One region of the Paenibacillus sp. Y280 genome, then DNA from elsewhere that is predicted to be linked to it. Evidence: riboswitches for the same ligand, from Rfam matches in the RefSeq annotation. Region 1 holds a riboswitch; the other holds the start of a gene.

What was found. A riboswitch is a leader RNA that binds a small molecule or an ion and turns the genes downstream of it on or off. The one in region 1 is predicted to bind ZMP and ZTP.
Region 2: linked by a shared signal. The riboswitch ahead of AC1TPC_RS21785 (DJ-1/PfpI family protein) and the one ahead of rpiB (ribose 5-phosphate isomerase B) in region 1 are both predicted to bind ZMP and ZTP.

Annotation. Positions count from the first base shown of each region.
Region 1 is NZ_JBXCIW010000014.1:7,869-11,668, reverse strand. It holds gene AC1TPC_RS17860 (serine hydroxymethyltransferase) at 1-724, opposite strand, end outside; gene AC1TPC_RS17855 (TIGR01440 family protein) at 802-1,407, opposite strand; gene rpiB (ribose 5-phosphate isomerase B) at 1,424-1,879, opposite strand; ZMP/ZTP riboswitch at 1,978-2,060, opposite strand; gene AC1TPC_RS17845 (low molecular weight protein arginine phosphatase) at 2,132-2,710, opposite strand; gene AC1TPC_RS17840 (manganese efflux pump MntP) at 2,753-3,313, opposite strand; gene AC1TPC_RS17835 (L-threonylcarbamoyladenylate synthase) at 3,445-3,800, opposite strand, start outside.
Region 2 is NZ_JBXCIW010000022.1:14,291-18,090, reverse strand. It holds gene AC1TPC_RS21790 (MFS transporter) at 1-1,007, opposite strand, end outside; gene AC1TPC_RS21785 (DJ-1/PfpI family protein) at 1,182-1,757, opposite strand; ZMP/ZTP riboswitch at 1,818-1,897, opposite strand; gene AC1TPC_RS21780 (phosphotransferase) at 2,256-3,167, opposite strand; gene AC1TPC_RS21775 (DUF2087 domain-containing protein) at 3,266-3,800, opposite strand, start outside.

The sequences.
Region 1 (3,800 bases):
AAGGCTGGCGACAAAGGATCATACCGCCGCGCGGTCCGCGAAGCGTTTTGTGCGTTGTTGTCGTTACGAAATGCGCGTGAGGCACTGGGCTTGGGTGCAAGCCTGCTGCTACCAAACCAGCAATGTGCGCCATATCAACCATAAACAATGCGCCTACATCAGACGCGATTTTGCCAAGCTTCTCGAAATCGATTGTACGCGGGTAAGCACTTGCGCCAGCTACGATCAAACGAGGACGGTGTTTGAAAGCAAGCTTGCGAACTTCTTCGTAATCGATTGTGAAGGAATCCTCTTGAACGCCGTATGCCACGAAATTGTATAGCAAACCGGATGCGTTGACCGGACTGCCGTGCGTCAAGTGACCGCCATGCGCCAGGTTCATGCCGAGAACCGTATCGCCAGGCTGCAAAGCTGCGAGGTAGACAGCCATATTCGCTTGCGCGCCGGAGTGAGGCTGAACGTTCGCGTGCTCAGCACCGAACAATTCTTTCGCACGATTACGAGCGATGTCCTCAACGATATCCACATGCTCACAACCGCCGTAGAAACGTTTGCTTGGGTAGCCTTCTGCATATTTGTTCGTCAGCACGCTTCCCATTGCTTCAAGTACCGCTTCGCTAACGATATTCTCGGATGCGATAAGCTCGATATTATCACGTTGGCGATCAAGCTCAAGGCCTAGCGCTTTTAGAACTTCGGGATCTTGGTTGCGTAAATTTTCCATTTCAATATTCCTCCTCAAGTTAGACAGCCTGTATTTAAAATGGTATAAATCAACTCATTATGGCTCTATCATGTAATCTACTCGCATGTTCCAGCTGATTGCTCCGCCGATATATTCGTTTCCAGCTCATATACCGCGCGGGAACCGCCAATGAGCTTCGGTCTCGTCACGGCCATCGTCACGTGAGCTTCGCCAATACTGCGAATTGTCGGACGAACCGGAACCGCAACCCGCTTCAAATGCATGCCAATGAACGTATCGCCGATGTCGATGCCGGCATGCGCCTGCACAGTCTCCACCAAGCAAGCCGACTCCAGCTGACGATAGGCGAATGCCGCCATCGATCCGCCTGCTTTTGGAACCGGCACCGCGCCTACGATATCAAGGCCATAACGCTCTGCGGCAGCACGCTCGATAACGAGCGCACGATTCAAATGCTCGCAGCATTGATATACCGGAATGAAGCCAATCTTTCTGCGAACAGCTTCCACGCCTGCATAAATCTGCTCTGCCGTATCCGTTGTTCCCGCTGTACCGATGCGGTGGCCCAGCACTTCACTTGTACTTACACCAATGACGAGCAGTTGACTCATAACGAGACTGCCCGCGGTCACCAGCTCCCGCACAATCGTCTCTACTTGCTCTGCAATGACTCCTGGTTGTACATGGGTGTTCTCACTCATTGCGTTTGCCCCCCAATTAGGACTGGCTATATTGCTCTTCGATTTGCATCACTTTATTTACTCGGCCTACATGACGCTCTCCGTTGGAGAACGGTGTCTCCAGCCAAATACGAATAATTTCCAAGGCTGCTCCAGGGCCGATAACACGTTCCCCAAGCGCCAATACATTCGTGTCGTTATGCTCGCGTGTAGCTTTAGCCGAGAACATATCATTTACTAGCGCGCAGCGGATGCCCCGCACTTTATTTGCAGCAATCGACATGCCGATTCCTGTCCCGCAAATCAATATACCCCGCTCTGCTTTGCCGCTCGTAACAAGGTCGCATACGGGCAATGCATAGTCCGGATAATCAACCGATTGGTCGCAGCTGCAACCTACATCTTCAATTTCATGACCGAGCGATTGAAGAAAAGGGACAACCTCGTCCTTCAAACGATAACCGGCATGATCGGCACCAATAGCAATTTTCAACGCAAAAGACCTCCTTCGAAATGATACATCACAGTGCTAGTATACCTATTTTAGCAAAAAAAGACGAAAAAAGAGCATGACATGCTTATCAGCATGCTGCTCTTTGCCCAGGCGACCGGCCGTATATTCCGATGCTCCACCGTGGTTTAACCCACTTCCGTCGCCAGTTACATCGGAAACCGTATATTGTCTTTTTATAATAGCTGAACATTCGTGAAAAATCAATCTATATCATGAGCGGCATTTGTGGAATTATTTCTTAGAAAGCTTGTCCAGCAGCTTCACGAGCGCATCCTCAATTTCATTCGCGCTGGTGCTGTAAACCGACAATGAGCCTCCGAAAGGATCCACGATGTCGAAGCTTGGAATACGGCGCTCCAGCTCCAGCAGCCGGCTTCTCTCTGCCGAGGTCAATTGCTGACCAAGCGCTTGCTTCATATGGAGCTCCGAATAAAGCCGCTCAAGTTCCTCAATATCGGCGAGCACGCGCGCATCCTGATTCGTGTATTCTTTTAAGGTATAGGTTTTGTCGACCGCCTCCGGATGCCATTGCAGCAGCCCTCGCTTGTGGTTAGCCGTCATCGTCAAAATAATATCAGCCCAGTCGACTGCCTCGCTCGTCAGCGCAAGAGACGTGCTATTATGATCAATGTCGCGTTGTCTAAGCGTCTCTACTGCATGCGCAGAGACCGGCAGTCCGTCGATTGTAGATATGCCCGCGGAACGTACAGCAACCGTAATGTTTCTCAGAGCAGCCATCCGGCGCAGCATAGCCTCCGCCATCGGCGAGCGGCATGTATTGCCGGTACAAACAAATAAAATACGCTTCACACTGCCAACTCCTTTTCTACCCGATTCGAAATGTCGGTCCATCTAAAAAATAAACAAGATGCCAAAGATGAACAATATTCCTCCGCCAATGGCTTCGCCGTATTCGCCAAAATTACCGCTTACCTTACGTCCAAGCATCAAGCCCAGCACCGACATCAGACCGCCAAAAAAACCGAACAGCAGAATGGTCGTCCATATATTAGCCGCAAACATGCCAAGCGTTATCCCTACGGAGAAGGAATCGATACTGACGCTAAGCGACAGCACCGTCAAGCCCCATAATGATCGATGGTCAAAAGATTGCACCGCGTCCCCGCGCAGCGAGCTGTATATCATATGCCCGCCGAGCAGCACCAGCAATACACCAGCGGCAGTCGTTGCGACATCCCCAAGCAGGCTGCCCACATACTGCCCGGTAAATATGCCTGCAAGCGGCATTATAACATGAAATAATGCGATCACAAGGCCGAGCTTTAGTATATCCAGCAGCCGAATTCCTTTCAGCCCAATGCCAAGTCCGAGTGAAAAAGCGTCTAAACCAAGCGCCAACGCTATAATAAGCAGCGTGAGCAGCTGTCCGGCATGCAAATGTGCATCGACCAAAGTCTATCTCCCCCATGTCCGCCTGTATTCTATACCAAACATATGCGGACATGAGGACAAACATACTATTGCTGTTGCCAGCTAAATTTTCGATTTACAGAAATTACTTTCAAACCGCTGCTTACACCTGCCTATACGCAAATAATTCGGTTGCCCGCAGCTTTAGCCAGACGGTTCATCAGAGCAGCGCCAATGCCATCTCCGCTGCAGCCCTCCGCCCATATGCGCTGCGCGCCAGCACTGTCAAAATCACGCAACGCAGCATACAGAAGATGCGCGGCTGCACCCAGCTCCTTCTCGCTGCCAAAAGAAAGTACGGAGTCCGCCTCATAACGCTTAAGCCGTTCTTCAAAGGCGAGCACGCCCGTTATCTCGCCGCGTGCCTTCGCAGCTCCTGCTTGTTCTTGAATGTACGCCACAACAGCCTCAGATTCGCCTTGTACGAGCTCGAGCTCCCCTTGCGGAGCATAATGCGTATACTTCATGC
Region 2 (3,800 bases), on a different contig from region 1:
GCCGCTGGCAGTATAGCGCGAGGCAATATATCCGCGGCATAGGCAAGACCGAGCGAATAGAACGATCCGACTGCTCCTCCGGCAATTACGAATAGCACGAGAAGCATTGCAACATTGCCGCCAGCAGCAGGTATCGCGAAGAAAGCTAGCGATCCGATTATACCGCAGGCAATTAGCACCGGCTTTCGCCCGATTCGGTCGCTCATGATGCCAAGCGGCAGCTGCAGGATCAGGCTTCCAACGCCGAAAGCCAATAACAGCAGGGAGATCCAGTGCTGGCTTAAATCGATGCGCAAGCCGTACAGCGGGAAGCTGCTGTTCATGGAAGCTTCCATCAAGCCGTACAGGAAGCCCGGTATAAGCACAAACCACGCCATGCGATACGTTCTCACGAACCGATTTTCCGCCGCAGCGCCTCTTGCAGCTCGCTCGGGCATCTCAGTTTTCATCCGCAGAACTAACAGAAGAACCGTGACAAAAAATAGGCAGGAAACAACAAACGGAACCGATCTTCCAAGCGGTAGAAGATTAATGCCAAGCGGCCCTATACTGAAGCCAAGACCGTATGCCATACCGTATAGAGAAATATATCTCCCTCTCCGATCAGCGGGGCTTGAGCTTACAATCCATAGCTGAGTTGCATAATGGAGCGAGCTGTCGCCTACGCCGACAAGCAGACGCAAGACGAACCATATAGCTAGCGACTCTGTGAATGGGAAGAGCAGACTCGCAAGCGTAACTAACGCAATCCCTGCTACGATCACTTTTTTGTAACCAAAACGCATGACCGGCTTCTCCACGAAAAACATCGTACAGAAAATGCCGATATACATAGCAGCCGAGTTAATACCGTTCATATCCGATGAAATGCCGGAGTCCTCCAGCATAATAGACAGCAGCGGCAGCAACAGCCCTTGGCTCATGCCCGCGACTACGACGACCAGCAGCAAAGTAATTAAACGAAAACGAAATGAAACCGAACCTCTTGCAATTACACCTGATGACAAACCTCTTGCACTCTCCTTGAATAATTATTGTCTATTTCCCCTTACACATTGTATACTTGGCGGAAATGCCTGACAACAGCCTTTCATTGCCAGCTTGCTCGCGAAGCCCCTGTACTGCCGTTTATAATACTTTGACGAAAGTTACCCAAGCAACATTTTTCCGCAAAAATCTTATCAGTTTCTCGCAGCAGTGTAGTAGGGATAATCCATCTTTTCTTGAATTTGCCTAGCTGCCTCAGCGCTAATAAGAGATTCCACGACATATAGACCCAAATCAATAGAAGCCGAGACGCCTCCGCCCGTAAAAACATTCCCATCCCTCACGTAACGCTCCTTAATCACCTCTGCGCAATAAGGCGCCAGCAGCTCGTAAGCAGACGGATTTGTTGTCGCTTTTTTGTCATGCAAATAACCCGCAGCACCCAAAATTAATGCTCCTGTGCACACCGACACCTTGTACTCCACATCACGTGCAGTTTGAATCCATGCTATAAAATCGGCATCATATCTTAGCTGCCTTGTCGAAAAGCCGCCCGGGATAAATAGTAAATCATAGGCTGACAGGTCAGGAAGAACCCGGTCTATCTTCATAGTCAGTCCGCGATCATCCGTAATCAGCTCTTTGTTCGAACAAAAATCCCATGACATCTTCATTTCTGCTTCGAACTTCCCTAATCTCGTTACTGCATCATAAAAACCGACAAAATCCAGCGTAGTCATCTGATCATATAGAATGAATGCGATCCTCATACCAGAACACCTGACCTTTCATCATCGTTAAAATAAAAAAAGCACTTGATCGAGGATCAAATACTTTGCCCAGGCGTACGGCGATATGAATATATGCTCCCTTGTGGTTGTCCACGTTTACGCCAGTCGCACATACCAGATATTTACTTTATTGTATGAGGAAAATGGGCAGAATGCAATGTTTTTTTCTGAAAACGATAGCCTTGCATCCAAAAACGAGCTTTCGAGCGGACAGTAGTTCTGGTATATTTGCGTTTTGACCCTTTTAGCGTAATAAGAGGACAGGAGATCCGTCCCTCCATCTAAACGAGGTTAGAATGGGGTTTTCTGAGTGATTAGCGGATCCTGAGTCCGCGAATGCCACAATAATCGTTGAATTAGAAAAATAAAGGATTCTCTGTCCGCTGCAGCTCTCTTTTCCATCACCGCCCTCTGGCACAGGAATAGCCCATGCACCACGATTTCGAGTTTAGTCCTTATGAGACAGCTCCTTTTTTGCTATGCATTGGGAAGCATTAGGCTTGGATTAATTCGACGTAGAAAGTGCTCTGCATGCTCCAACTGCTTGAATGCAAATGCCAAATCCCCATCTCCTGCCAAAGCTAAATCCAGGTTGGATACAGTAGCCGCAAGGGTCCTTGCCGTAAGGGCGAACGTAAACGACGGTTGGCCGGCAATGATTTCCGTACTGCTCATCATGTATGCGTAGGTTGGCTCTTGTAATCCTCCAAATAAGACAAGATTACTGACATAAGAGGCTAGATCCCAATAAGCCGGCATGTAGCATACATCCTCAAAATCGATCCATTTCCAGCCTTCTGGACTCGGGAGCAAGTTTCGGGCATGCGCATCTCCATGAGCTGGCATCAGAGCTTCAGGTTCAAGCCTTCGCATTTGGTTGTCTATCTCCCAAAAAATCGACAGCAAAGCTTGGATACGAGGATCTGTCTGTTCAATGAGCCTTGAAGCCGACTCATAGGCCCTTTCCCATACACCGAGAACAGGGATGGTACACGCAGTGAAGCCACTCATCGCTAAGGTAAGAGCATTAACGAGTTCAACTGCCTCGCTTGGCGAAAGCGGCTCCAATGGTGCAGGAGGCGCGTAATGCCAAAATGTCGCCCACCTGCTCCCAACACGATGAGGTCCTGCATTTGGAATCGGCAGCAGTACTGGTACGCCATTATGGTGCAAATGATTGGCCACCTGCAGCTCGCGCTCGAGAATATCATGTGCAAGCTCTGCGTTTTTCTCAGAAAGAACAACAGCCACTCGAACAGTAATCGCATGAGGAGCCAAATGAATGATCAAATTTCCGCCTTCACTTAAAATAACGGGATCAATGTCCGTAAACCCAAGCTTCTCCGCAGTAATCAGCACCTGTGAAACAAGTTCACCTCTATCAGACAATCGAACAGCTCCCTTAATGGATGGAATACGTTCATCTTAGCCCGATTGCTCCAAATTTTACAGGCACAAAACAGGTATATTTAATTTTTCCGCCAGCTTTAAGCTAATGTCTCCCATTTTGCCCACATTTCTTGCGGGTTCAGTTCGTAAATATCGTTTTCTCTAAACATGAATTGATGCATAATAAATTCCCGCCGGATCGTAGCGAAATCGTCATGGAAGCCTTTAATAAACGCGTTTATTTCCTTTTCCGTATACTTCTGCCCTCTCGTCAGGTGCGATACGATATGCTGAAGCGCGATCAGTTTTTTCTTATGCTGGGCGGGAATATGCTTCAGCTTTCCCTCCGCCGTAAAAAAATTGCGGATAACCGATTCCTTTAGACGCTTGCTGCTTTCCTCCATACTCTCCAATCCCCTCTCCGTTCCCGCATTCCGATAAATGAGCTGCTCCGCAGCGCTGGCGTTGCTCTTAATAAAATAATGGTTCAGCGAAAAATAAATCGTATTCTTTTCTCTGCGCTCATTAATTAAGCTGGCCTCCCGCAGCTTAGTCGCATGATGCGTGACCGTTGCTGGCGTAACGCCTAGCTTCTCTGCAAGCTCTTGCCCGTTAAGCTCGCCTTCTGCCAGC